Regions from separate parts of the Frankia sp. CeRuru1 genome, predicted to be linked through region 1. Evidence: riboswitches for the same ligand, from Rfam matches in the RefSeq annotation. Region 1 holds a riboswitch; each other region holds the start of a gene.

Region 1 (9,336 bases):
GTGGCGAGCAGCCGGCGCGCGATGTGCGGCACGGCGATCCCGAGGAACGCCACCGGGCCGCAGTACGCGGTCACCGCCCCGGCGAGCAGCGAGGAGCTGGCCAGGACGGCGGTGCGGACCCGGCGGACGCGCACGCCCATCGTGCTGGCGTAGCTCTCGCCGAGCAGCAGGGCGTTCAGGGGCTTGGCGCTCGCCAGCCCGACCGCGATCCCGGCCGCCGCCACCGGGACGAACACGGCCAGGTCGTCGGTGGAGGTGCCGGAGAAGCTGCCGAGCTGCCAGGTGAAGAACTGGATCGCGCGCTGCGGCGCGGTCCAGGCCAGCAGCAGCGACACGATCGAGCTGACCGCCGAGCTGAGCACCACGCCGATCACCAGGAGGGTGACGACGGAACGGACCCAGCGGGCCAGGGTGAGCACCGCGGCGAGCACGACCGCCGCGCCGCCGGCGGCCGCCGCCACCACCCCGAGGCGCCCGGCGCCGAGCGCGCCGGCGGCGAACGCCCCGCCGGTGCCGCCGACGCCGGCGACGACGATCGCGACGCCCAGGCTCGCGCCCGCGCTCACGCCGAGCGAGTACGGGTCGGCCAGCGGGTTGCGGAACAGGGTCTGCATCTGCAGGCCGGCGACGGCGAGCGCGGCGCCGGCCAGGGCCGCCGTCACCGCGCGCGGCAGCCGCACCTGCTCGATCACCACGGCCCACCGGGGGTCGTGCGGATCCGCCCCGGTCAGCACCCGCAGCACCTCGGGCAGCGGGACGTGCACCGAGCCGATCGCGAGGGCGAGGGCGAACAGCGCGGCGACGCCGGCCGCGAGCCCGCCGAGCCCCAGCGCGCGCCGGAGGCGCCGGCGCGCGGACGCCGGCGGCGCGGACGGCACGGTCAGCTCAGCTTCTTGTAGAAGACGAACGTGTGGCCGGGCACGAGCTCGGGGTGCAGGATCGCGACCAGGTCGGCGAGCACCAGGTCGGGCCGGGTCACGCCGCGCTCCCAGTAGTCGTTGCCGCCGCCGGGCCCGATGGCCAGGGTGTTCGTCCAGACCTGGCCGCCGGGCTGCGCCGCGGCGAGGGTGCCGTAGCGGGGGTCCTCGGCGACCGCGTCGCCGACCGTGTCCCACTCGCCGTCGGCCAGCCAGACCGGCGCGTCGCCGCCGTCGGCGAACACCGCCTCGAAGCTGAGTTCCAGGCTGCCGGTGTCGGTCTCGTCCTCCCACGGGTAGGTCGCGCCCGCGTCCGACAGCAGCTTGCCGACGTAGCTGCCGCCGGACGGCATGTACCAGGTGCCCTCGTACATCGAGCCGGGCAGCACCTTCACCGGGGTGACCCCGGCGGCGGTCGCCTTGTCCGCGATGGCGGAGTAGTCGGTCTGGATCTGGCCGAAGACCTTGGCGGCCTGCTCCTCGTCGCCGGTGAGCGCCGCCATCACCTTGATCCACTCGGCCCGGCCGAGCGGGTCGCCCTCCAGCCATTCGGCGTTGGCGACGACCGTCACGCCCGCCTTGCGGATCGTCGCGTACTCGGGCGAGTCCGTCCCGTCGGTCATCAGGACGTCGGGGGCGGCGCTGACCACCTTCTCCACGTCGATCTGGTAGTTCGGGGCGTACTCGACGACCTTGCCGGCGTCGATCTGCTCGCGCACCTCAGGGCTGGAGACCAGGCTGGCGCTGGAGACCCCGGTGAGGACGTCGACCGCGTCCAGGTCGACCAGCAGCGGTAGGTGGGTCGTCGACCCGGAGTAGAGGCTGGTGATCGGCACCTCGATCTGCGGGGCGGCGGCGAGGTCTCCGGTCAGCTCCGGTGCCGGCGCGCCGCAGCGCACCAGCACGTACGACTCCGGCTTGCCGTCCGGGTACGGCTCCTTGACCGTGAGTACCTGGTAGCTGTTGTGGTAGGTCAGCGTGACGTTCTTGGCCGCCTCGAACGTCGACTTCACCGGGAAGTAGTCGGTCTCGGCGTTGAACGACGTCACGCACCCGCGCGCGTCGAGGGCTGCGGAGCCACCGGCCTCGTCACCGTCGTCGTCCCCGCAGGCCGCCAGCGAGACCATCGCCAGCACGCCGGCCAGCACCGCAGCGACGGCGGTCCGGCGACGCGGCCGGCCGGGCCGGCGGCGTCGCGACGGCCGCGCGGGCGCGTCGGCAGCGGCTGCCGAAAGCGCGGGATCAGACTCAGCACAAGCAGGCACGCTCACGCGGACCGCCTCTCCAGCACCTCGTGGATGGGTCACTCGATGCCGTGGCCGGTCTCCTGGCTGACGGGTCGACGCCTCCAGGTCAGCCTTCCCAGGCGAACACGCCCAGTGACTTCCGCCGCACCGCGGACCAGACCCGAGACTTCCCGATCACAGTGGCGAGGGCCGCGCCGGCATCACACCGGCTTCCCGAACACCACGGCAACGCCACGCTACGCGACCGGAGCCCAACCGGGCAAGAGGCACAGATCGGCCATCGCCGCGACGACGAGCACACCGGCGGTCAGGACCGGCCCGAGCCGCCGGCGGTCCTTCCCGCCTCGGGCCAGCCCCCGCTCCGGCGGCCGGGCGGGCGGAGCCCGGGGACACGGCTGCCACGGATCGACGTCACACCGACACGGGCCGCGACTACTGGACATAGTATGGTGTCCTACTTTATGGTCCCCTACCAAGGTCCATGGTGTCAGGGAAGCCGGTGTGAATCCGGCGCGGTCCCGCCACTGTGACCGGGGAGCCGGACTCCCGTGATGCCACTGGCCGCGTGCCGGGAAGGCAGGAGTCCGCGCCGATCCGGGAGCCAGGATACCGGCCGTGGGCGACCGTGTACTTCCACGAGGATGGAGTCGGAACGCATGTCAGCCCTGCTTTTTCATGCCCCCTTCCGAGCCGCCCGGCGACATTTCGACTGATTCCCGGCGGCTTTCGCACTCCTTCTTTCTTCACATCCTTCTCCCGGCGCGCCGCGGCCGCCGGGGCGATGCAGGCTGCGCACTTTCGGAAGGTCAGGCGAAATTTCTCATGCGAGAACTCACGCATCACGTCGGCGGAAAGCCGGTCCCGGGCACCTCGGGTCGTTTCGGTGCCGTCTACGACCCGAGTACCGGGCGGGAGCAGGCGCGGGTACCACTGGCGTCGCGCGCAGAGGTGGCCGACGCCGTCGCGGCGGCGGCCGACGCCCAGCCCGGCTGGGCCCGGCTCAACCCCCAGCGCCGGGCCAGGGTGCTGGCGCGCTTCCTCGAACTGGTCCGGGCCGAGCAGGACTCGCTCGCCCGGCTGCTCGCCGCAGAGCACGGCAAGACGGTGGCCGACGCGCACGGCGACATCGAGCGCGGCCTGGAGGTGGTCGAGTTCGCCACCGGCATCCCGCACCTGCTCAAGGGCGAGTACTCGGACGCGGCCGGCACCGGCATCGACGTGTACTCGATGCGCCAGCCCCTCGGGGTCGTCGCCGGGATCACCCCGTTCAACTTCCCTGCGATGATCCCGCTCTGGAAGGCGGCACCGGCGCTGGCCTGCGGTAACGCATTCGTGCTCAAGCCGTCGGAGCGTGACCCCTCGGTGCCGCTGCGGCTGGCGGAGCTGTTCCTGGACGCCGGCCTGCCGCCGGGCGTGTTCAACGTCGTCAACGGCGACAAGGAGGCCGTGGACGCGCTGCTGACGGACCCCCGGGTCGAGGCGGTCGGCTTCGTCGGGTCGTCCGACATCGCCCAGTACGTCTACGCCACCGCCGCCGCGCACGGCAAGCGGGCGCAGTGCTTCGGCGGGGCGAAGAACCACATGGTCGTCATGCCGGACGCGGACCTCGACCACGCGGTGGAGTCCCTGGTCGGCGCCGGCTACGGGTCGGCTGGCGAGCGCTGCATGGCGATCTCGGTCGCCGTCCCGGTGGGCGAGGCGACGGCGGACGCCCTGGTCGAGCGGCTCGCCGCGCGGGTCACGGCGCTGCGGATCGGGCCGGCGCTGGACGACGCCACCGAGATCGGCCCGCTGGTCACCCCCGCGGCCGTGGCCCGGGTCCGCGACTACCTCAGCTCCGGCGTCGAGGAGGGCGCGAGCCTGGTCGTCGACGGCAGCGGCAACCCGCTCGCGGGCACCGAGCACGAGCAGGGCTTCTACCTCGGCGCGTCGCTGTTCGACCACGTCACCCCGGCGATGCGGATCTACCGGGAGGAGATCTTCGGCCCGGTGCTCTCGGTCGTGCGCGCCGCCGACTACGAGGAGGCGCTGCGGCTGCCGAACGAGCACGAGTACGGCAACGGCGTGGCGATCTTCACCAGGGATGGGGACACCGCCCGGGACTTCACCCACCGGGTGAACACCGGAATGGTCGGCGTGAACGTGCCCATCCCGGTGCCCATCGCATACCACACGTTCGGCGGCTGGAAGCGTTCCGGATTCGGCGACCTGAACCAGCACGGGCCGGACTCGATCCGTTTCTACACGAAGACGAAGACCGTCACCTCCCGCTGGCCCAGCGCCCGGGTCCGGGAACAGGCCAGCTTCGTCATCCCCACGATGAAGTGACGGCGACCGGTGGAGACGCTGTCACCTGAGCGGCGCGCGCTCCGCGAGACCGCCGGCGATTTCGCCGACGAGTTCCTCGCGCCGAACGCCGTCAAATGGGACCAGACCCAGCATTTCCCGGTGGACGTGCTGCGCCGGGCCGGCGAGATCGGCATGGGCGGGATCTGCGTCGCCGAGGACGTCGGCGGCTCCGGGCTGGGCCGCCTCGACGTGGTCCTCATCTTCGAGGAGCTGGCCGCCGGCTGCCCGTCGATCGCCGCGTACATCTCCATCCACAACATGGTCGCCTGGCTGATCGACCAGTACGGCGACGACGAGCTGCGCGCCCGGGTTCTGCCGGAGATGTGCGCGATGGCCCGGCTCGGCAGCTACTGCCTGACCGAGCCGTCGGCCGGCTCGGACGCGGCGGCGATCACCACCCGGGCCAGCCGCGACGGTGACGACTACCTGCTCGACGGCGTCAAGCAGTTCATCTCCGGCGCCGGCGTCTCCGACGTCTACGTCGTGTTCGCGCGGACCGGTGCGAGCGGACCCGCCGGCATCTCAGCGTTCGTCGTCGAGCGCGGCACCCCCGGCCTGTCGTTCGGCCCGGACGAAGGCAAGATGGGCTGGAAGGCACAGCCCACCCGCCAGGTCATGCTCGACGGCGTCCGGGTGCCGGCGGGCAACCGCCTCGGCCCCGAAGGGGCGGGCTTCCCGGCGGCGATGCGGGCGCTCGACGGCGGCCGGCTCAACATCGCCGCCTGCTCGCTGGGCGGCGCCCGGTCGGCGCTCGACCGCACCGTGCGCTACCTGGGGGAACGCCACGCGTTCGGGGCGCCGCTGGCCGACGCGCAGGCGCTGCGGTTCCGGCTCGCCGACATGGGCACTGAGGTGGCCGCGTCCCGCGCCCTGCTCTGGCAGGCCGCGGACGCGCTCGACCGCGGCGACCCGGCCGCCACCCAGCTGTGCGCGATGGCCAAGCGCTTCGTCACCGACGCCGGCTTCACCGTCGCGAACGAGGCCCTGCAACTGCACGGGGGCTACGGATACCTCACCGAGTTCGGTTTGGAGAAGATCGTGCGAGACCTGCGGGTGCACCAGATCCTCGAGGGCACCAACGAGATCATGCGGGTGATCGTGTCCCGCGCGCTGCTGGCGGACGCCCGATGACCGCTGGCGCGCTGGCCGAGGGCACCGACGAGGTGATCCGCCGGGTCGACGGCCCCGTCGGCCGGCTCACCCTCGACCGGCCCAAGGCCATCAACGCGCTGACCCACGCCATGGTGCTCGCGATGACCGAGGCGCTCGCCGACTGGGCCACCGACGACTCGATCACCTGCGTGCTCGTCGACGGCGCCGGCGAGCGCGGGCTGTGCGCCGGCGGCGACATCCGCTCGATCTACCACGACGCCCGGTCGGGCAGCACCGGGTCCGTCGACTTCTGGGCCGACGAGTACCGGCTGAACGCCTTCGTCGCCCGCTACCCGAAGCCCTACGTCGTGCTGATGGACGGCCTGGTGATGGGCGGCGGCGTCGGGATCTCCGCGCACGGCTCGGTCCGCGTCGTCACCGAGCGCTCCAGGATCGGCATGCCGGAGACCGGCATCGGGTTCGTGCCCGACGTCGGCGGCACCTGGCTGCTGTCCCGGATGCCCGGCCAGACGGGCACCCACGCCGCGCTCACCGCCGGCACCCTGTCCGCCGCCGACGCGATCACCGGCGGGCTCGCCGACCATCTCGTCCCCGCCGAGAGGCTGCCGGAGCTCGTCGGCCTCCTGGCCGCCGGCACGCCGCCGGTGAAGGCGGTCGAGACGCTGGCCGTCCCCGCCGGCCCGGGGCCCCTCGCGGCCGCGCAGGAGTGGATCGACTCCTGCTACGCCGCGGACACGGTCGAGGCGATCCTCGAGCGGCTGCGCGCGCACGGCGACCCGGCGGCCGCCGCCGCTGCCGACGCGATCGCGGCGAAGTCCCCGACGGCGCTCACCGTCACCCTCGCCGCGCTGCGCCGCGCCGCAGCCCTCCCGGATCTGGCCGCGGCGCTCGTCCAGGAGTTCCGGATCTCCGCCGCCTGCCTGCGCCACCACGACTTGGCCGAGGGGATCCGCGCCCAGATCATCGACAAGGACCGCTCCCCGCGCTGGGCGCCCAGCACACTCGCCGACGTCGACGACGCCCTCGTCGCCGAGTTCTTCACCACGCCGGCCGGCGGCGACCTCGATCTCGACCTCGCCCGGGGCCTCGCCCGCGCCCGCCGGCGGGTGATCCGATGACCGGCCAGGCCGCCGCCGACGCGGCGGGGCGGCGGGTTGCCTTCCTCGGGCTCGGGAACATGGGCGGCCCGATGGCGGCCAACCTGGCCCGGGCCGGCGCCCAGGTCGCCGGGTACGACCCGGTGCCGGCCGCGGCGGGCCGGGCCGCCGCGGCCGGGGTGTCCGTCGCGGCCGACCCGGCGGGCGCCGTCGCCGACGCGGACACGGTCATCACCATGCTCCCGTCCGGCCGCCACCTGCTCGACTGCTACACGGCGATCCTGCCGAAGGCCCGTTCCGGCACCCTGTTCGTCGACTGCTCGACGGTCGGCGTCGCCGACGCACGGGCCGCGGCCGCCGCCGCGCTCGCCGCCGGCCACCGCGCCTGCGACAGCCCCGTGTCCGGCGGGGTCGCCGGCGCCGAGGCCGCCACGCTGACCTTCATGCTCGGCGGCGACGAGGCGACGGTCACCGACGCCTCCTCTGTGCTCGCCGCGATGGGCCGGCGGATCATCCACTGCGGCGGCTCCGGCGCCGGCCAGGCCGCCAAGATCTGCAACAACATGCTGCTGGGCATCACGATGATCGGCGTCAGCGAGGCGTTCGTCCTCGGCCGCGCCCTCGGCCTGACCGACCAGGCGTTCTTCGACGTCGCGTCGGTGTCCTCCGGGCAGTGCTGGGCGCTGACCTCGAACTGCCCGGTGCCCGGCCCGGTGCCGGCGAGCCCGGCAAACCGCGGTTACCAGGGCGGGTTCGCCGCCGGCCTGATGCTCAAGGACCTCGGCCTCGCCACCGCCGCCGCCACCGAGACCGGGGTCGACGCGGAGCTCGGCCGCCGCGCCGCCAGCATCTACGCCGCATTCGTCGACCAGGACGGCCCGGGACGCGACTTCTCCGCCGTCATCACCGCCCTCACCAGCGCCGCCCACGACCAGACCGTGGCCGAGGAGACCCGATGACCACCCCCGAGACCATCGTCGTCAGCCGCCCCGCCGCCGGCGTCGCGCTGATCACGCTCAACCGGCCGAAGGCCCTGAACGCGCTGAACAGCCAGGTGATGACCGAGCTGACCGCCGCGGCCGCCGAGCTGGACGGCGACGCCTCGGTCGGCGCGATCGTGCTGACCGGCTCCGCGCGGGCGTTCGCCGCCGGCGCGGACATCAAGGAGATGGCCGACCAGTCGTTCAGCGACGTCTACGGCCGTAACTGGTTCGCCGGCTGGGACGCGCTCACCCGGGTCCGCAAGCCGCTGGTCGCGGCCGTCGCGGGCTACGCCCTGGGCGGCGGCTGCGAGCTGGCGATGATGTGCGACGTCCTGCTGGCCGCCGACACGGCCCGCTTCGGCCAGCCGGAGATCACCCTCGGGGTGATCCCCGGCATGGGGGGCTCGCAGCGGCTCACCCGCGCCATCGGCAAGGCCAAGGCGATGGAACTGTGCCTGACCGGCCGGATGATGGACGCGCAGGAAGCCGACCGCGCCGGCCTCGTCTCCCGCATCGTCCCGGCCGACACCCTGCTGGACGAGGCCATCGCCGTGGCCACGACGATCGCGGGCATGTCCACGCCCGCGGCCATGATGGTCAAGGAGGCGGTCAACCGCGCCTTCGAGACGCCGTTGGCCGAGGGCATCCTGTTCGAGCGGCGCCTGTTCCACTCGACCTTCGCCACCGCCGACCAGAAGGAGGGCATGGCGGCCTTCGTCGAGAAGCGCGCCCCGAAGTTCCGCGACGCCTGACCACCCGCCGAGCCTTCCTCGCCCGCGCCGCAGGCGGGACGACCTCATCCGTGGGAACGCGGCTCAATCCCTGGCGGTCGGCGTGCCCGGGTGCGGGCGAGCAGCCCCGCAACCAGGTCGAGGGCGAGGAAGGCGGCGAGGCTGAGGCCGAGCAGCGGCAGCGCCCAGCCAACGGCGGCGGTCACGGCGACGCCGGCGGCCAGGGCCCACCAGGGCAGGTGACGCCAACCACCGCGGGTCGGGGGCGTGCCCAGCGGCCGGGGCTGGTCAGCACGGGTAAGCCGGCGCTGCCACCACATCCGGTAGCCCCAGATGATCACGCAGAGCAGGCCGATCGCGAGGGCCGCCAGCAGGATCTGGTTGGCCAGGCCGAACAGCGTTCCCATGTGGGCGTTGATCCCCAGGCGGGTCAGCTTGGCCGGTACCGGCCAGTCGGCGTAGTCGACCCGGTCGGTGATCTTCTGGCCGGTGGGGCCGACCGCGACCGCGTCGAAGCGCACCGGCCACTGGTTGTCCTTCTGGGTCACCGTCCACGCGGTGCCCGCCTCGGCGGGCAGACCGATCTCGACCGGCCCGTCCAGGCCGGCGGCGCGGGCAGTCGCGACGACCCGGTCGATCGCGGCCAGGTCGACGGCACCGGTGTTCCCGCCCATACCGTCGTGGTGGTGTCCCGAGCCGGCGGGGGCCTGCGCGACCTCGGTGGACAGTTCGGCGGAGTGGCCGTGCAGCGCGTCGACGAGCTCGCCGAAGTGGCCGCCGGCGTAGCGCGACCAGGTCAACCCGGTCGCGGAGAGAATGAGCAGACCGGCGGTGAGCCACAGGCCGGTGGCGGCATGCCAGCCCCGGGTCCGCCGCACCCCCCGGCGCGCGGACAGGTC
Region 2 (5,252 bases), on a different contig from region 1:
AAGGCCCATCACGCCGAGGCCGACCGGCCGCCACCGGGGGTTGCTCGCCGCGGCCTCGGGTGTCGGGTAGTAGTTGATGTCGATCACCCGGTCGAGGAAGGTCACCGCCGTGCGCACGGTCGCGCGCAGCGCCGCCCAATCAACCCGCGCCGCTGGATCCCCGTCGCCGTCCGCGTCGGCGGCCGGGTCTGCGGGCAGGAGGTGGCGGGCGAGGTTGACCGAGCCGAGGTTGCACACCGCGATCTCGTCATCGCTGGAGACTTCGAGGATCTCGGTGCACAGGTTCGACAGGTGGATGACGTTGCCCAGCTCGGCGGTCTGGTTGCCGGTCCGGTTCGCGGCGTCCTTGAACGTCATCCAGCCGTTGCCGGTCTGCGCCAGCGTCCGCATCATCCGCGCGTACAGATCACGGGCGGGCAGCTGGCGGACATAGCGGCCGGCGGCCTCGGCGGCCCGGTAGGCCAGGTCGAACTCCTCACCCCACAGGTCGGGCAGCTCCGGCACCGCGTCCGGATCCATCAGCGACCACACCCCGTCGGCCTGCACCCGGCGCATGAACTCGTCCGGGATCCAGTGCGCCAGATTCAGGTTGTGGGTGCGCCGGGCGTCCTCACCGGTGTTGTCCCGCAGCTCGAGGAACTCCTCGATGTCGGGATGCCACGTCTCCAGGTACACACAGGCCGCGCCCTTGCGCCGCCCACCCTGGTTGACCGCCGCGACCGAGGCGTCGAGGGTCCGCAGGAAAGGCACGATGCCGTTCGACCGGCCGTTCGTGCCGCGGATCAGCGCGCCCCGCGAGCGCACCCGGGAGAAACCGATGCCGATGCCGCCGGCGAACTTCGACAGCCGGGCGACCTGGCCGTACCGCTCGTAGATCGACTCCAGCTCGTCGCGCGGCGAGTCGACCAGGTAGCAGCTCGACATCTGCGAGTGCGCCGTCCCGGAGTTGAACAACGTTGGCGAACTCGGCAGGTAGGCCAGCGACGCCATCAGCCGGTACAGCTCCGCCGCCTCGGCGACGTCGTGCGCCAGCCCGCAGGCGACCCGCAGCAGCCAGTGCTGCGGCGTCTCCACCACCAGCCGGGTGCGCGGATGGCGCAGCAGGTAGCGGTCGTGCACCGTCCGCATCCCGAAGAACTCGAACCCGAGGTCGCCAGCCGGGTCGACGAGCGCGTCGAGCTCGCCAGCGTGCCGGGCGACGAACTCGGCCGTGCCCGCCCCGATCAGACCCAGCTCGTGGCCCCGCGCGATGCCCGAGCTGAACGAGCCGATCCCCTGACCGGCGACCTCGTCGGCGATCAGCGCGACCAGCAGCCGGGCGGCCAGCCGGGAGTACTGCGGCTCCTCACCGATCAGATCGGCGGCGGTCTGCACCGACAACCGGTCGAGCTCCTCGGTCGTCGCGCCGTCGTAGAGCCCGCCAATCGTCCGGGTCGCGACCCGCAACGGATCCACCTGATCCAGGTCGTCCGCCCACCGCGCGACCGCGGCGACGATCCTCGTCACGTCCACGGGCTCCAACGCGCCGTCACGATGACGGACGCGCATCGTGCGGCCACCAGACCCGGACATACCGGCGGCCCGCGGGACAACGGGGGAAGGTTCGGTGACGGTCAACGGCACTCCTCGCACAGGTCGTCGGACGGCTGGCACCGACGGCGAGCAAGGAGGAGGTAGGCGCGCCGGCCCGAATGGCGACGGACCCGGGCATCGACGACCGACGGCGACGGCGCGTGGCTCGGTGGCCGAACGATCACCACCCGCCACGCCGAGGCCCTCTGGCGACCGGCGAGCTGCCCGTGCCCGGTCCAAGCCCGGCACGGCGATCCCGGCCCTCCCTCGGGGCCGTCGGACCGCCACGCGCATGTCGCGCGCGGCACGCTGGCAGGTCTTCGGACTCGCGGGCACCCACCGGCGCGTCGTGACGCCGGTGAACCTACTGACCGTCGCTTCCCAGGCGCCATAGCGCCCAGTGCTCCTGACGGCGGTCGTTCCCACTCACCGCTGCGGGGCAGCCCCGGACTCCCACCGGGTTCCCTCTTACGACGACCGGCCCAGGGCAGGGCGGCCGAACCAGTGCGCGGCACACGCTACATATAAGAATCACACGACTGCAAATAACCCACATGTTGTGTCGCGCCCGACACCTCGCCGTCCGGGGTATCTCCGAGCGGAACTTGCCGAGCGTCCTGTACCGCCACCGTGAACCAGAACCTCAGCCGCCACAGCACGGCCCGGACCTCATCGCCTTCGGGCTTGGGCAGGACCTCGCCCCGTTCGAGACCCACGGCCCACGCCGCGCCAGGACAGGCCCCATGGCTGCTCGTCCTCGGTGCTGGCGAACCGCAGGCCGCACATGTTCGAACCGGGCTCACCGGCCCACGCCACAAACGACACGAGCCGCACAAGTCGCTGGCGATCATCCATGCCACCTGACTGAGGACAGTCATGATCGCGGGCCACGGCGCCCACCCCGTGCCGGACCGGAGCCGGTAGACTGATCGCCGCGGCGGCTGCCAATATTGCCAGTCACCGAACTCGGGCTTCCCATGTCCGGCGCGTCCTCCCCTGGCCGCTCCGGGCCGAAGCCACAGCACGCGCCTATGGGCCATCGGGCTGCGGCAACCCCGGGGATCGAGCAGGGTTGTTTCACGCTGCGTCCGTTCAGCGTCTCGTCAGCCAGGGGAGCGGGGCGTGTGAACTGGAGCAGACGTGACCGCCAACCCAGCCCTCACCCGGGCACTCGTCGTCGCCCTCGGCACGACGATCTCCATCATCGTCGGCCTGGTCGCCGGCATCCTCGCCCGCGCCGACGGGGCCAGCCTGCCCAGCGCGGTCCAACGCGGCGGCGGTCTCGCCGCAGCACCCGGCGGGCGGAGACCCGCCTCAACCGACCCGCCGGTCGCGGCAGCCATGCCCGTTCAAGCCGAGGGGTCCTGCCACCGGGCGCGGTACCCGGGTAGCAGGACCCCTCGGGGCCATGCGGGGCTGCGGTTAGGCCGCGAGCTGCTGGTGATCAGGCCCCGCGGGTGGCATCGGCTGGGGTGGGTGGAGTCGTCTCGGACGGCCGAGGTCACTGTCGGCTGGGGAGCTGTCGGTCAAGGGCTTGGCGGAGTTAGGCCAGAGGCTGACCAGCTGGCCCAGGCTGAGGCGACCGGTACCGGCCCGGGTCAGGGGCAGCCAGCGGGTCAGGGTGGCGTCGAGGTGCTGGTCGGGTTCGGCGAGGTCCGCGGCCGTCGTCGCGACCGGCACCCGTACTGGGTCGTCCAGGTTGCGCAGCGCCTCCGCGAGGACCTCGCGGAGGCGGGCTTCGCGGCGCAGGGTCGTCGTCCAGATCAGGACCGGCGTGTGGCTACGGGTCGCCTTCGCGAGCCGATCGTAGGCGTCGATCTTGTAGGTGAGGCGCCGGAGCGCTTCGGTACCGAAGTCCAGCTCGAGGAACCACTCGACCTGGGCGCGGCCCTGCGCCCACCGGCCATAGGCGTCGGGCCGCACGATGTCCCCGAACGAGCGGGCGCAGCGTTCCTCCGACCACCAGGCCACCAGCCGGCCCGCGGCCTCGGGCTGGCGGGCGTGGTGAACCAGCCGGGTGGACATCCCGTTGACCGCCACCCGATGCGCCAGGTGCAACGAATGGGCGATCCCCATAGCCCGGTCATGCTGGTAGCCGATCTTCTTCGGGTCCAGACCGTCCTCGTGCGCCAGAACGGCGGCGCCGGCGACGTCGAGGACGTAGTGCATGGGCGACAGGCCACTGACCGCCAACGGCTGAAAGCGGTCGCTGTTCAGCTCGGTTGGGCGGGTGTCTTCCGGATCTTGTGTGGTGATCGTTCGTGTGATCGCCTGGCGGTGGGTGGTGATCCGCTGGCGTCGCGGGTGTGGAGTCTGGTGGCCGGCCGACGTACGAGGAGCTCGTGCGCCTGCTCGCGGACCGGGACGCCACGATCGCGGCCCAGGGCAGGCAGATCGCGGGGATGGCTGAGCAGCTCGCGGCGGCCACCGAACTGATCGAGCAGCTGGCCGGGCGGGTTGCCGAGCTGGAGTGTCAGGCGGGCAGGGACAGTTCGAACTCGTCGCGGCCCCCGTCGTCGGACGACCCGTACACGAAGGCGCCGGCGCGGACGTCGTCGGGCCGGCCGAGGGGCAAGCAGCGCGGTGCGCCCGGCCAGACCCGGATGATGGTCGACGACCCGGACGAGACGTTCACGATCGACCCGCCGTCCTGCGGGGGCTGTGGCGGCTCGCTGGCCGGGGCGCCGGTGTTCGCCACGAGGCGCCACCAGGTGTTCGACACCCCGCCGGCCCCGCCCCGGCCGCCCGTGACCGAGTACCGGGTCGTGGCGCGGACCTGCCCGTGCTGCGCGGCGACGACCCCCGGGCAGCCGCCGGTGCCACTGACCGGCCGACTCGTCTGGGGCCCGCGGCTGCTCGGGCGGGCGGCGTGGCTGGTGTGCGCGCACCACCTGCCGGTCCGCCGGGCCGGCGCGGTCCTGGCTACCCTGCTCGGCGCCGCCGTCTCCGTCGGCTGGGTCGCCTCGGTGCGGGGCCGGGCCGCCCGCCTGCTCGAGACCACGTTCCTGCCGCACGTGCGGGCGCTGATCGCCGCCGCGCCGGTCGCGCACGCCGACGAGACGACCGCCCGCGCCGCGGGTGGGCTGCGCTACGTGCACGTCGCCTGCACCGAGTACCTCACCGTGATGCACACCGGGGACCGCACCGCCGCGACGATCGACGCCGGCGGCGTCTGGCCCGCCTTCACCGGTGTCCTGATGCGCGACGGCTACGCCGGCTACACCCACCTGACCGGCGCGCTGCACGCCTGGTGCGGTGCCCACACCCTGCGTGACCTGCGCGCCATCCACGACGGCGACCCCGACGGCCGCCGACGCGATGGCCACCACCCTGCTCGACGCCCACCAGGCCGCCCGCGCCGCCCACCAGGCCGGCCAGGCGGCCCTCGACCCCGAGACCGTCGCCCGGATCCGCAACCACTACCTCGGCCTCGCCCGCGGCGAGGCCGACAACGCCGGCCGGCGCAGCCCCCTGGCCCGCGCCGCCCGCACCCTGATCGGACGGATGCGCCGCCACGAGGACATGATCCTGCGCTTCGTCGTCGACCTCGCCGTGCCGTTCACGAACAACCTGGCCGAGGAGGCCGCCAGGCCCGTCAAGGTCCAGCAGAACACCTCCGGCGGCGCCTGGCGCACCCTGACCGGCCTCGCCGACTTCGCCGTCGTCCACTCCTACCTGCC
Region 3 (5,137 bases), on a different contig from region 1:
GGTGGCGATCCAGTGCCGAGTGACGACGGAGGACCCGGCGTCGGACTTCCGGCCGGACACCGGGACGATCTCGTACTACCAGTCGCCGGGCGGGCCGGGGGTGCGCCTGGACGGGGCGACCTACGCCGGTGCCGAGGTCAGCCCGTACTTCGACTCGCTGCTGGTGAAGCTGACGTGCCGGGGCGCGACCCTGGAGAAGGCGTCCCGGCGGGCCCGCCGGGCGCTGCGGGAGTTCCGGGTCCGCGGCGTGCGGACGAACATCGAGTTCCTGGCCCGGCTCGCCCATGTCACCGTCAACGGCCACCGGCGCCCGGCCGGGGTGGCGTTCACCGACCCGCGCCGGATGCTGCCGCCGCTGGACGCCGCCGGCGCGCCGGTGGCCGGCTCCCGCCAGCTGCTCGCCGAGGCCGGCCCGGCCGGATGGGCGGCCCGGCTGCGTGCCCAGACCGCGCTGGCGGTCACGGACACGACGCTGCGCGACGCCCACCAGTCGCTGCTGGCGACCCGGCTGCGCAGCTTCGACATCCTGGCCGCCGCGCCCGCGTTCGCCCGGCTCACGCCGAACCTGCTCAGCCTCGAGTGCTGGGGCGGCGCGACCTACGACGTGGCCCTGCGGTTCCTGGCCGAGGACCCGTGGGAGCGGCTCGCCGCGCCGCGGGAAGCGGCGCCGAACCTGTGCCTGCAGATGCCGCTGCGTGGCCGCAACGCGGTCGGCTACACGCCCTACCCGGACGACGTGGTGCGCGCGTTCGTCGTCGCGGCGGCGAGCACCGGGATCGACCTGTTCCGGATCTTCGACGCCCTCAACGACATCGAGCAGATGCGCCCCGCCCTCCAGGCGGTCACGGGCGAGACGGACGCGATCGCGGAGGGCACGCTCTGCTACACGGGCGACCTCACCGACCCCGCCGAGCGGATCTACACCCTCGACTACTACCCGCGCCTCGCGGAGCGGCTCGTCGAGGCCGGCTCACACGTGCTGGCGATCAAGGACATGGCCGGGCTGCTGCGCCCGCCGGCGGCGACGCGGCTGGTCACGGCACTGCGGGAGCGCTTCGACACCCCGGTGCACCTGCACACCCACGACACGGCCGGCGGCCAGCTCGCGACCCTGCTCGCCGCCGCGAACGCAGGCGTCGACGCGGTGGACGCCGCCGCGGCCCCCATGTCCGGCGGCACGAGCCAGCCGAACATGTCCGCGCTCGTCGCCGCGACCGACCACACCGACCGCGCAACCGGCATCCCGCTCGCGGCGCTGTCCGCGCTGGAGGCCTACTGGGAGGCGGTCCGCGACCTGTACGCCCCGTTCGAGGCGGGCCTGCGGGCGCCGACCGGCGCCGTCTACCGGCACGAGATTCCGGGCGGCCAGCTGACGAACCTGCGCCAGCAGGCCATCGCGCTCGGGCTCGGCGACCGCTGGTCCGAGGTCACCGAGTGCTACGCGATCGCCAACGAGCTGCTCGGCAAGCCAATCAAGGTGACGCCGACCAGCAAGGTCGTCGGCGACCTCGCGCTGTTCATCGCCTCCGGGAACATCGACCCCGCCACGCTACGGACCGAGCCGGAGAAGTACGACCTGCCGGCCAGTGTGCTCGGCTACCTCGCCGGCGACGCCCGGCGCGCCACCCTGTCGCGGCTGCTGTTCCCCGGCCCGTGGCGCGACTACGAGAAGGCCGTCGAGCAGTACGGCGACAGCTCGGTCATTCCCACGGAGGCCTTCCTCTACGGCCTGCTGCCCGGCGAGCCGGTCAGCGTCTTCCTCGAACCCGGCGCCGAGATCATCGTCGAGCTCGAAACCATCAGCGATCCCGACCGCGCCGGTATCCGCACCCTCTACCTGCGGGTCAACGGCCAGCCCCGCCCCGTCCGGGTCCGCGACGAGTCCATCAGCTCGGCGTCCGCCACCGCCCGCCGCGCCGACCCCACCAACTCCGGCCATATCGGCGCGAGCCTCCCCGGCATCGTCACCTTCGCGGTCAAGGTCGGCGACACCATCGAGAAGGGCGCCAAGCTGGCCGTCGTCGAGGCCATGAAGATGGAAGCCGCCGTCACCAGCCCCACCGCCGGAACCATCACCGAACTCGCCCGCAGTACCGGCGACTCCGTCGAAGTCGGCGAGCTCCTGCTCGTCATCCAGCCCTGATCTGGCAGCCGGCTCGCCGTCTCGCGCCGGGTCTCCGGCGTTGGCCGGCGACCCGGCTCGACTGGTCCCGCCTCGTCGTGACAGCCGTCGCGCTCAGCCCGCCGGCTGGGGAGCTGAGCCGACGAGGTTGCGGTAGACCTCCCGGGTCGCCGAGGAGCGGTTGAGGGTGATGAAGTGCAGGCCGGGCGCACGGCCGCCGGGTCGTCGGCGACCGCCTCCAGGCGGCGGGCCAGCGCTGGCGGGAAAGCGGCGCCGGACAGCTGGGCCATCCGGGTGATCTGCGCGACGTTCGTCACCGGCATCACCCCGGGCACGATCGGCGCGTCGCAGCCCAGCCGGCCGACCCGCTCGACCAGCCGGAGGTAGGCGTCGGCGTCGAAGAAGAACTGGGTGATGGCGTAGCTGGCCCCGGCGCGGAACTTGCCGGCCAGGGCGCGGGCGTCGCTGTCGAGGTCGGCGGCGCGTGGGTGCTTGTCCGGGAACGCCGCGACGCCGACGCAGAAGTTCCCGAGCCCGCGGACGAAGGTGACCAGCTCGTCCGCGTGCTCGAAGCCGTTGGGATGGCGTACCCACTCGCCGAGCGGGTCGCCCGGCGGGTCGCCGCGCAGCGCCAGGATGTTGCGGACGCCGGTACCGGCGACCGTGCCGACGATCCGGCGCAGCTCCGCCCGGGCGTGGTTGACCGCGGTGAGATGCACGATCGGCGTCAGTGACGTCTCGGTGGCGATCCGTTCGCAGATGCGCATCGTGCCCTCGCGGGTCGACCCGCCGGCGCCGTAGGTGACGGACACGAACGATGGCCGCAGCGCCTCGATCTCGCGTAGCGCGGTCCACAGCGCCCGCTCACCGTCGGGCGTCTTCGGCGGGAAGAACTCGAACGAGTAGGAGGTCGTTCCGGTCGACAGGAACTCGCTCATCGTCGCGGGGCGGGCCGCAAGGGGGGACCTCCGCTGCCTGGGCACGGTCGTCACCTCGGCGCGCAGCTCAGTGTCTGTCATGGTCGGCACCTGTTCTCACCGTCGTGGACGGGCGGTGGACGGGCGCGGCCTTGACCGGTCGACGCTGGGCGCGGCCGTACACGGGCCGGCCAGGGGTGGCCGGCCGGCAGGCGGGCATGCTCACGCTGATCGTCCTCCAGCACCTCGTGGAAGCGTCACTCGGTGCCGTGGCCGGTCTCCTGGCTGACGGGTACAGCGTCTCCGGACCGGCCTTCCCAGGCCGACAAGCAGCCCAGTGACCTCCGCGCGGACGCGGATACGGCCGGAGACTCCCGAACACAGTGGCGAGGGCCGCGCCGGCGTCACACCGGCTTCCCGAACACCACGGCCGGTTCAGGCTACGCGCGGCCCACATCGCCGACAAGGCCGCCTCACCGGTCCCGTCACGCCGGCGTCGAATGGCCGGGAGGCCCGGGCGCGGAACCCGAGCCTCCCGAAAACCGTCGGGACCGGTCAGAAGTCCTCGTCGAAGGAGACCGAACCCTCCACGGCGACCTGGTAGGACGACACCCGGCGTTCGAAGAAGTTCGACAGCTCCTGCACGTCCTGCAGGTCGAGGAACGAGAACGGGTTGGCCGACCCGAACATGGGCGCGAACCCGAGCTGACCGAGCCGGCGGTCGGCGACGTACTCCAGGTAGGTGCGCATGTCAGCGACGGTCATCCCGGCGACCCCACCGGTCAGGAGGTCCTCGGCGAACACGGTTTCAGCGTCGACCGCCTCGGCGAGCATGTCCCGCACCGCGGCCTCGAAGTCGGCGTCGACGAGGTCGGGTTCCTCGGCGCGGACGGTGCGGATCACGTCGAGGGCGAACCCCATGTGCATGGACTCGTCGCGGAACACCCAGTTGGTGCCGGAGGCGAGCCCGTGCAGCAGGCCGCGGGAGCGCAGGAAGTAGACGTAGGCGAAGGCGCCGTAGAAGAACAGCCCTTCGATGCAGGTGGCGAAGCAGATCAGGTTGAGCAGGAAGGCCCGCCGGTCGGCGCGGGTGCGCAGCCGGTCGAGGCGGCCGAGGGAGTCGATCCAGCGGAAGCAGAACGCTGCCTTGGCGCGGATCGACGGGATGTTCTCGATGGCGGCGAACGCGCGGGCCCGCTCGTCCGGATCGGGCAGGTAGGTGTCGAGCAGGGTCAGGTAGAACTGGACGTGCACGGCCTCCTCGAACAGTTGGCGGGACAGGTAGAGCCGCGCCTCCGGGGCGTTCAGGTGCCGGTAGAGGTTGAGCACGAGGTTGTTGGCGACGATCGTGTCGCCGGTCGCGAAGAACGCGACGAGGCGGTTGACCAGATGCCGCTCGGCCGACCTGAGACGGTGCAGGTCGGCGAGGTCGGTGTGCAGGTCAACCTCCTCCACGGTCCAGGTGTTGCGGATCGCCGCCCGGTAGCGGTCGTAGAACTCCGGGTAGCGCATGGGCCGCAGGGTGAGGCTCATGCCCGGGTCGAGCAGCAGCGACCGGTGTCGCGGCCCGTCCACCGCTGAGCCGGACTGCGCGGGAACCTGCTGGGGCGGGACAGTCGTCGTCACTGGCACGCCTCGCAGGTCTCGGGGTTCTCCAGAGAGCAGGCCAGCGCCTCGGCATCGGTCGTCGGCGCGGGTTGCGCCGGTCCCGAGGGTGGGCGCGCGGTCGACCCCGAGTCGGTGGGCGCGGACGCGTGCCGGCCCGCGCCGGCCGGCACGGTGGCCTGCTGGATGCGGGTCGCGGGCCGCGACCGCAGGTAGTAGGTCGTCTTCAGCCCGCTTGACCAGGCGTAGGCGTACATCGAGGACAGCCGGCCGATGCTCGGGTCGGCCATGAACAAGTTCAGCGACTGGCTCTGGTCGACAAACGGCATCCGGGCCGCCGCCAGGTCGATCAGCGCACGCTGCGGCAGCTCCCACGCGGTGCGAAACAGCGCGCGGACCTCGGCTGGCAGGTCGTCGATCGTCTGGACGGACCCATCGGCGGCCTTGATCCGCTCCCGTACCTGCGCCGTCCACAGGCCGCGGGACTTGAGCT

The links. A riboswitch is a leader RNA that binds a small molecule or an ion and turns the genes downstream of it on or off. The one in region 1 is predicted to bind cobalamin.
Region 2: it holds a riboswitch for cobalamin, as region 1 does, so the genes downstream of both, AC08OP_RS10495 (ribonucleoside-diphosphate reductase subunit alpha) here and AC08OP_RS13655 (CoA-acylating methylmalonate-semialdehyde dehydrogenase) in region 1, are expected to answer to the same signal.
Region 3: it holds a riboswitch for cobalamin, as region 1 does, so the genes downstream of both, AC08OP_RS10505 (methylenetetrahydrofolate reductase) here and AC08OP_RS13655 (CoA-acylating methylmalonate-semialdehyde dehydrogenase) in region 1, are expected to answer to the same signal.

Annotation. Positions count from the first base shown of each region.
Region 1 is NZ_CDWWEW010000170.1:1,238-10,573, forward strand. It holds gene AC08OP_RS13645 (FecCD family ABC transporter permease) at 1-878, opposite strand, end outside; gene AC08OP_RS13650 (ABC transporter substrate-binding protein) at 881-2,188, opposite strand; cobalamin riboswitch at 2,218-2,404, opposite strand; cobalamin riboswitch at 2,610-2,796, shown strand; gene AC08OP_RS13655 (CoA-acylating methylmalonate-semialdehyde dehydrogenase) at 2,987-4,492, shown strand; gene AC08OP_RS13660 (acyl-CoA dehydrogenase family protein) at 4,502-5,644, shown strand; gene AC08OP_RS13665 (enoyl-CoA hydratase/isomerase family protein) at 5,641-6,744, shown strand; gene mmsB (3-hydroxyisobutyrate dehydrogenase) at 6,741-7,682, shown strand; gene AC08OP_RS13675 (enoyl-CoA hydratase) at 7,679-8,458, shown strand; partial or broken gene AC08OP_RS13680 (PepSY domain-containing protein) at 8,503-9,336, opposite strand, start outside.
Region 2 is NZ_CDWWEW010000110.1:58-5,309, reverse strand. It holds gene AC08OP_RS10495 (ribonucleoside-diphosphate reductase subunit alpha) at 1-1,548, opposite strand, end outside; cobalamin riboswitch at 1,867-2,093, opposite strand; gene AC08OP_RS10490 (replication-relaxation family protein) at 2,995-3,765, opposite strand; partial or broken gene tnpC (IS66 family transposase) at 3,915-5,252, shown strand, end outside.
Region 3 is NZ_CDWWEW010000110.1:5,716-10,852, reverse strand. It holds partial or broken gene AC08OP_RS10510 (ATP-binding protein) at 1-2,143, shown strand, start outside; partial or broken gene AC08OP_RS10505 (methylenetetrahydrofolate reductase) at 2,237-3,060, opposite strand; cobalamin riboswitch at 3,294-3,483, opposite strand; gene AC08OP_RS10500 (ribonucleotide-diphosphate reductase subunit beta) at 3,595-4,665, opposite strand; gene AC08OP_RS10495 (ribonucleoside-diphosphate reductase subunit alpha) at 4,662-5,137, opposite strand, start outside.